Regions from separate parts of the Streptomyces sp. SLBN-118 genome, predicted to be linked through region 1. Evidence: riboswitches for the same ligand, from Rfam matches in the RefSeq annotation. Region 1 holds a riboswitch; each other region holds the start of a gene.

Evidence for each region. Region 1 has a riboswitch for cyclic di-AMP ahead of FBY35_RS13970 (C40 family peptidase). Riboswitches for the same ligand answer to the same signal wherever they lie in the genome.
Region 2: linked by a shared signal. The riboswitch ahead of FBY35_RS02965 (transglycosylase SLT domain-containing protein) and the one ahead of FBY35_RS13970 (C40 family peptidase) in region 1 are both predicted to bind cyclic di-AMP.
Region 3: linked by a shared signal. The riboswitch ahead of FBY35_RS32710 (transglycosylase family protein) and the one ahead of FBY35_RS13970 (C40 family peptidase) in region 1 are both predicted to bind cyclic di-AMP.

The regions. Positions count from the first base shown of each region.
Region 1 covers NZ_VFNP01000001.1:3,110,743-3,113,054, forward strand. The annotation lists gene pcrA (DNA helicase PcrA) at 1-1,003, opposite strand, end outside; cyclic di-AMP (ydaO/yuaA leader) riboswitch at 1,254-1,417, shown strand; gene FBY35_RS13970 (C40 family peptidase) at 1,420-2,312, shown strand, end outside.
Region 2 covers NZ_VFNP01000001.1:627,716-630,027, forward strand. The annotation lists gene FBY35_RS02960 (NAD(P)/FAD-dependent oxidoreductase) at 1-688, opposite strand, end outside; gene FBY35_RS02965 (transglycosylase SLT domain-containing protein) at 759-1,541, opposite strand; cyclic di-AMP (ydaO/yuaA leader) riboswitch at 1,546-1,734, opposite strand; gene FBY35_RS02970 (YncE family protein) at 2,162-2,312, opposite strand, start outside.
Region 3 covers NZ_VFNP01000002.1:3,139,216-3,141,527, reverse strand. The annotation lists gene FBY35_RS32715 (transglycosylase family protein) at 1-607, shown strand, start outside; cyclic di-AMP (ydaO/yuaA leader) riboswitch at 867-1,042, shown strand; gene FBY35_RS32710 (transglycosylase family protein) at 1,046-1,711, shown strand; gene eno (phosphopyruvate hydratase) at 2,028-2,312, shown strand, end outside.

The sequences.
Region 1 (2,312 bases):
CCTCGAACTGGAGGATGTTGCGGATGGTCGCGCCGCGGAAGGCGTAGATCGACTGGTCGGCGTCACCGACAACGCAGAGCTCGGCCGGCGCCAAGTCCTCGTACCCCGTCCCCACCAGCTCGCGTACGAGTGTGTACTGAGCGTGGTTGGTGTCCTGATACTCGTCCACCAGGACATGGCGGAAGCGGCGCCGGTAGTGCTCGGCGACGTCCGGAAACGCCTGGAGCAGATGCACCGTCGTCATGATGATGTCGTCGAAGTCCAGCGCATTGGCCTCGCGCAGCCTGCCCTGGTACATGCGGTACGCCTCGGCGAGCGTCTTCTCGAAACCGTCGGCGGCCTGGTCGGCGAAGGTCTCCTCGTCGATCAGCTCGTTCTTCAGGTTCGAGATCTTGGCGCTGAAGGACTTCGGCGGGAACTTCTTGGGATCGAGATCGAGGTCCCGGCAGACCAGCGCCATCAGCCGCTTCGAGTCCGCCGCGTCGTAGATCGAGAACGACGAGGTGAAGCCGAGCCTCTTGGACTCCCGGCGCAGGATGCGGACGCACGCGCTGTGGAAGGTGGACACCCACATGGCGTTGGCGCGCGGCCCGACGAGCTGCCCGACGCGCTCCTTCATCTCACCGGCGGCCTTGTTGGTGAAGGTGATCGCCAGTATCTGGCCGGGGTGGACGCTGCGGCTCCCCAGCAGATACGCGATCCGGTGGGTCAGCACGCGGGTCTTGCCGGATCCGGCTCCGGCGACGATGAGCAGCGGCGAGCCGGTGTGCACGACGGCGGCGCGCTGCTGTTCGTTGAGCCCTTCGAGGAGCGCGGCGGGATCCACAACGGTGCGCGGGGCGCCGTCGCGGTGGTACGGATCCCGGGCCGGGGGCACGTCGTAGGCACCCTGGAAGAGATCGTCGGGCATCTCCTCCGGGGCCGGGTCCTCGGGCGGCGGCGGAGGGTGCTCCGAGCTGGGCTGGAGGTCCGCCAGGAAGCTGTCGTCAAAGAGGCTGCTCATCGCTCTACGAGTCTAGGCCGCCGCACTGACAGCTTGCCGCCGCATCGGGTCACCACCCTCCGTAACTCCCGCGACTCTGCGTGATCGAGCCATGTCGCCGGGTCAACTTCCGGAGCGTCCGGGTCCGCCGATCGGCAAGGTCACGAAAATGTATCGGGCATATCGAACATCAACCTTCACAGCGACCACACGAGTTGGCTACGGTGCTCGACCAGGCGGCCCGTATCCCCCTGGCGATCCGCGCCACATCGGGCAGCCTGCGCCGAATTCGGGCTTTCCGTAAGGAAGTTCGAAGCCGGGGACCCATCATGCACAACCGGGGTGAATCGGACCGAGCCCCATCCGGTCCGTAGGGCGACCTTCCGTTCCGCCCGAACCCGACAGCTAACCCGGTAGGCGGTCCACGGAAGAAGGAGATGCCGGCCTTGGCGTCGCATCGCAAAGAACGCAGCCGTACCACGACCTCACCCGCCGTCGGGCTGACGACGGCGGCCATCGCCGGCGTCACGCTGCTGTCGACGCAGAGCGCCAACGCCGTGCCGACCGAGCCGAAGCCCTCCATCGAAGAGGTGCAGAAGAAGGTCGACGACCTGTACCGGCAGGCCGGCACCGCGACCGAGAAGTACAACAAGGCCAAGGAATCGACCGACGAGAAGCGGCGCGAGGTCGACGAGCTGCTCGACGAGGCCGCCACGCGCACCGACAAGCTGAACGAGTCGCGCAGAGCGCTGGGCAACTACGCGGCCGCGCAATACCGCACGGGAGCCGTCGCCCCGACCGCCGCGCTGCTTTTCGCGGACAGCCCGCAGGCGTACTTCGACCAGACACAGCTGATGGACCGGATGACCGACCGTCAGCGCACCGTGATCGACGACTACGAGAACCAGCGCGCCGCAGCCGCCAAGCAGCGCGCCACGGCGACCGAGAAGCTCGAGTCGCTCACGCTCTCGCAGAAGGCCCTGCGCACCAGCAAGCAGGAGGTCCAGTCGAAGCTCGCCGAGGCACGGGCGCTGCTGTCGAAGCTGACCGCGGAGGAGAAGGCCCGGCTCGCCGCGATCGAGCGCCAGAAGCAGGAGGAGGCCCGCCTCAAGGCCGAAGCCAAGGCCAAGGCCGAGGCGGAGGCGGAGGCCCGCGCCAAGGCGGAGGAGGCGGCGCGACAGCAGCAGGAGGCCGCCCAGCGCCAGGACACCAGCACCGGCACGAGCACAGGAACCGGCACCGGCACCGGCACCGCCGACAGCTACGCGGCCAAGGCCGACAAGGTCCTCGCCTTCGCCCGCGCCCAGATCGGCAAGCCGTACGTCTGGGG
Region 2 (2,312 bases), 2.5 Mb from region 1:
TGTGGTAGATCCGAGAGGCGTAGGCGAGACCCGTGTCAATGGTCTCCACCTCCGGGGGCTCGGCGCCGATCGCCGACAGCCACTGCGAGGCGCGCGAACCGCGTCCCGACGCATCGAGCACCAGGCCGGCTTCGAGCACCTGGGGCTCCTGCCCGACGGCGTGGGGACCCTCGCCGCGGGGGCGCAGCAGCACACCTCGTACCCGGGAGGCATCGCCGAGCAGCCCGACGGCCTCCGCCGATGTGACCGTCGCGATCGCCGGGTTGGCCAGGACGCGCTCACGGACCAGGTGCTCGATCTGTCCGCGGGAGCCGGTGTAGATGTACGAGGTCGGCTCCGTACGCCTGAACCAGCGGCCGCTCTGCCACTGCACCATGTCCGAGGGCTGGCCGAGCCGGGGCGCGCCAGAAGCCCTCAACTCGGCCATGAAACCCGGCAGTAGAGCCTCGAGGGCGAGCTGTCCGCCCTCGAGCAGCACATGCGCGTGGCGCCCCTGCGGCACGCCGGCACGCGGTTTGGGGCTCTCGGGAAAGCGGTCGCGCTCGACGATCGTCACCTTGTCGGCGTGCTCGGCGAGTACGTGTGCCGCCAGCAGCCCGGCCAGGCTGCCCCCGATAACGACGGCGTGGCGCCCTCTCGCGCCCGCCCCCCGTCGCCAACTGCCGTTTTTCTGCCCGTCGTCCACCATGTGCCAGCCCCTCGTGGTCAGCGAGTTGATCCAAGTCTGACCAGTATCCCGGCGCGGAGGGGCAGGCCGGTCAGTACGCGCCGTTCACGTTGTCGATCGAACCGTACTTGTCGGCGGCGTAGTTGCACGCTGCGGTGATGTTGGCGACCGGGTCGTAGCTGTCCATCGACGTGCCGGGCACGTGGTAGGCGAAGAAGGTCGGGTCGATGACCTGCAGGAGGCCCTTGGACGGCGTTCCCGCCATGGCGTTGGAGTCCCAGTTGTTGATGGCCAGCGGGTTGCCCGAGGACTCGCGCATGATGTTGCGGTGGATGCCGTCATAGCTGCCGGGGATGCGGTGCTTGGCCATGACGTCCAGCGACTCCTTGATCCAGCCGTCGAGGTCGTTCGTGTACGCCTTCTTCTTCGGCTTCACAGCGGGGGCGCTCTTCCCCGCGGTCAGAGTGGTCGCACGCTTGGAGCGGTTGGCCCGGTCGGCGGCGGGGGCCGCCTTGGCCTTCTTGCCGATCGTCAGCTTGAGGCCGGGGTGAATCAGCCGCGGGTCACCGCCGATGACCTTGCGGTTGTCCCGGTACAGCTTCTTCCAGCCGCCGCTCACGTTGAGCTGGTCCGCAATCTTGGACAGGGAGTCCCCGGCGACGACCGTGTAGGTCGTGGTGCCCGCCTTCTTCGCGAGGACGGAGGCCGTGACGGAGGTCTTGGCGGCGGGAGCGGACTGCGGTGCCGTCTGCGCGGAGGCCACACTCGCGCCGATCACCGGCAGGACCAGGGCGGTGCCGCCCGCGCCCGCGGCGACGAGACCGCGGCTGAGTGCACGGGACTTGGGACGGCGATGCTTACCCTTTCCGGGCATGGCGAATTCCTCTCCGTCGCCTGCGAGGTGAGCTGTCGGGTTCGGGCTGGAGATGCCCGGCCGCAATTGGCGACTTCACCCCAAGCCGTTCCGCATTCCGGATCGGCGGCTTACCTGGGTCCCCCGCTCCTGCCGTGCGTATGTCGTAGGTGGTCGGTTTCCGGACGGCGGCAGGATTCGGCGGTCCATCCGGGTTGCGGTGACCGTAAACGAGGCAGACCGGGCGGAACAAGTGCCGATTCACATTTCAATACGCGAGTCGGATTCTTCGCGAGAAATTCCCGACTGCCGGCATGATCGGGAATCTCAACTTTCTTGTCGCAGAACGGGACTGGGCGCCGGCCGCCTTGCGAAGACCTCGCGAGACGTGACCCATTTCACTGGACTGCAATGCAACCGAGTCCGATTTGCGACAGTGCGATGCGGATAAAGAGAATTCGCCCGGGTTCCTCTTGTGCGGGCATCGAATAACAATAGAGATGAACTGCCCATGCGGGCCTTTTCGGACACAATGTGCTTTTCGGGGCGTGCCCGGGGACCCCACGGGACCCCACCAGGACAGAGCAGAGCGCCCCGGACGGCGAAGCCCGCCATCCGGAGCGCTCAGGTACAGCAGCCGGTCAGCCGGTCGCACGAATGCGGTGGATGGAGTCCATCGCCTCCGCGCCGACCTCCGCCTTGTCGACGACATAGGCCGTGCCGCGCGTGACGACGACATGGTCCGTGTTCGCCCCGGTCGCAAGGTTCGCGAGCACGACTCCCTTGCGGGGG
Region 3 (2,312 bases), on a different contig from region 1:
CCGCTCGCAGCAGATCGCGGTCGCCGAGAAGGTGCTCGACGCACAGGGCCCCGCCGCGTGGTCCAGCTGTGCGGCGATCGCGGGGCTGCAGGACGACGGCACGGCGACCGGCGTCGACCCCGGCACCGCACCCTCGCCGGCGATCAAGGCCCCGGCGCCGACTGCGCCCGAGGAGTCGACCGGCCCGTCCGCCGAGCCTTCCGCCGAGCCGTCGGCCAAGCCGACCTCTGATGTGACCAAGTCGGCGACGCCGGCTCCCGAAGCGCCACAGGGCGATGGCAGGCACCGCGGCGAGGCGGCCCCCGAGGAGACCGAGCCGGGCAGTGCGGACAGTGAGCGCGAAACGGGGCGTCATGCCTCGCGAGGTGACGGTTCGGCGCATGAGGGGACAGAAGGGGCAGACGAGTCGGACAAGGCCGACAGTGCGGACGCGGCTCCGGGTGAGTACACCGTCGTCCCGGGTGACAGCCTCTCCGCGATCGTCGACAAGGAGAAGCTCTCCGGCGGCTGGACCGCGCTCTACGAGAAGAACCGCGAGACCGTCGGCGACAACCCCGACCTCATCCGTCCTGGCCAGAGCCTCGATCTGGACCTGGGGCAGGGGTAGTTCGCACCTCTATGTCCGAGTCTGCGCAAGTGAGACAAGGGTCTCTTTGTCCCAACTGACGCATCTGACCCGGCGGAATCACCCATTCCGCCCGTCACCTGCGGAAACGTAAATGTCCCACTTGGCAGAATGGGCGATTTCTCCCCGATGTTCGTCTTTGAACATCGGGGAGTCGTGTGTTTACGGTCGGAACCGCTCGCCACCGCGGGCACCACTGACCGTCACGCCGAATCCTGCCGTCGGTCGGGGGGAGTAGTCGTCGCGCAGAGCGCCGAAGGCAGGAGCGGGGGACCCAAGGTAAGTGCCGGGCCCGGCTGTTGAGAGATCGACGGCTGAGACCGGCTTGGGGTGAAGTCGCATGCAAGGACGTGCGACCGGGCAACTCACTTGGCCCGAACCCGACAGCTCACCTCGTAGGCGTCGGTGAGGAGAAGCTCCATGCTGCTTTCCGGCAAAACCAAGCACCGCCGCCCGACCGCTTTCAACCGCGCTACCCGTATCGCCACGTTCGCCGGCGTCGCCGGTGCCGCTGTCGCCCTCCCGCTGATGGGTGCCACCTCGTCCTCCGCCGCGACCGCGTCCGAGTGGGACGCCGTCGCCCAGTGCGAGTCCGGCGGCAACTGGTCCATCAACACGGGCAACGGTTTCTACGGTGGCCTGCAGTTCACCAACTCCACCTGGGCCGCCTACGGCGGCACCGCCTACGCCTCCCGCGCCGACCTGGCCTCCAAGGCCCAGCAGATAACCGTGGCCGAGAAGGTCCTCGCGGGCCAGGGCAAGGGTGCCTGGCCGAACTGTGGCGTGAACCTGTCCAACGCCCCGTACGACGGCGGCTCCGCCGCCGTGCAGCCGGCGAAGCCCGCCGCGAAGCCGGCCCAGAAGCGCGCCGAGGCCCCCACCACCCGCTCCGCGCGTCCCGCAGCCCCGAAGAAGGCTGTGAAGAAGGGCGACGGCGAGTACAAGGTCAAGGCCGGTGACACCCTCGGCAAGATCGCGAAGGCCGAGAAGGTCAAGGGCGGCTGGAAGAAGCTGTTCGACCTGAACAAGAACATCATCAGCGACGCCGATGTCATCTTCCCGGGCCAGCTGCTCCACCTGAGCTGACCCGGGCAGGGCGGAGCCCCAGGATTCGGTGGGCCCGGCGGACCACCGAAACCTGCGGAGCCCCGTCCCCCACAGCCACCCCGGTCCGGCGCGCATTCCCCCCTGCGCGCCGGAGCGGGGTTCTTTCTGTGCCCCGCACGCCGCTACCGCTGTTACTTCCGGGTAGTTCACGCGCTGTTTGTCCTGCGTCGAGTCTCTTCATGCCGTTTTTCGTCCCAGCGGGCGGGCAGCGGCCGACCGATGCCGCCGCGCCGGTTAGGCTCTTGCCGCAAGGCCAAAGAGACCCTGCACTTTCAGCGTCACATCCCAGAAGGAGATGCTCGTGCCGTCCATCGACGTCGTCGTAGCCCGGGAAATCCTGGACTCCCGAGGCAACCCCACGGTCGAGGTCGAGGTTGGCCTCGACGACGGCAGCACGGGCCGTGCTGCTGTTCCGTCCGGCGCCTCCACCGGTGCGTTCGAGGCTCTTGAGCTCCGCGACGGTGACCAGAACCGCTACCAGGGCAAGGGCGTCGAGAAGGCCGTCCTCGCCGTCATCGAGCAGATCGGCCCGGAGCTCGTCGGCTACGACGCCACCGAGCAGCGCCTGATCGACCAGGCG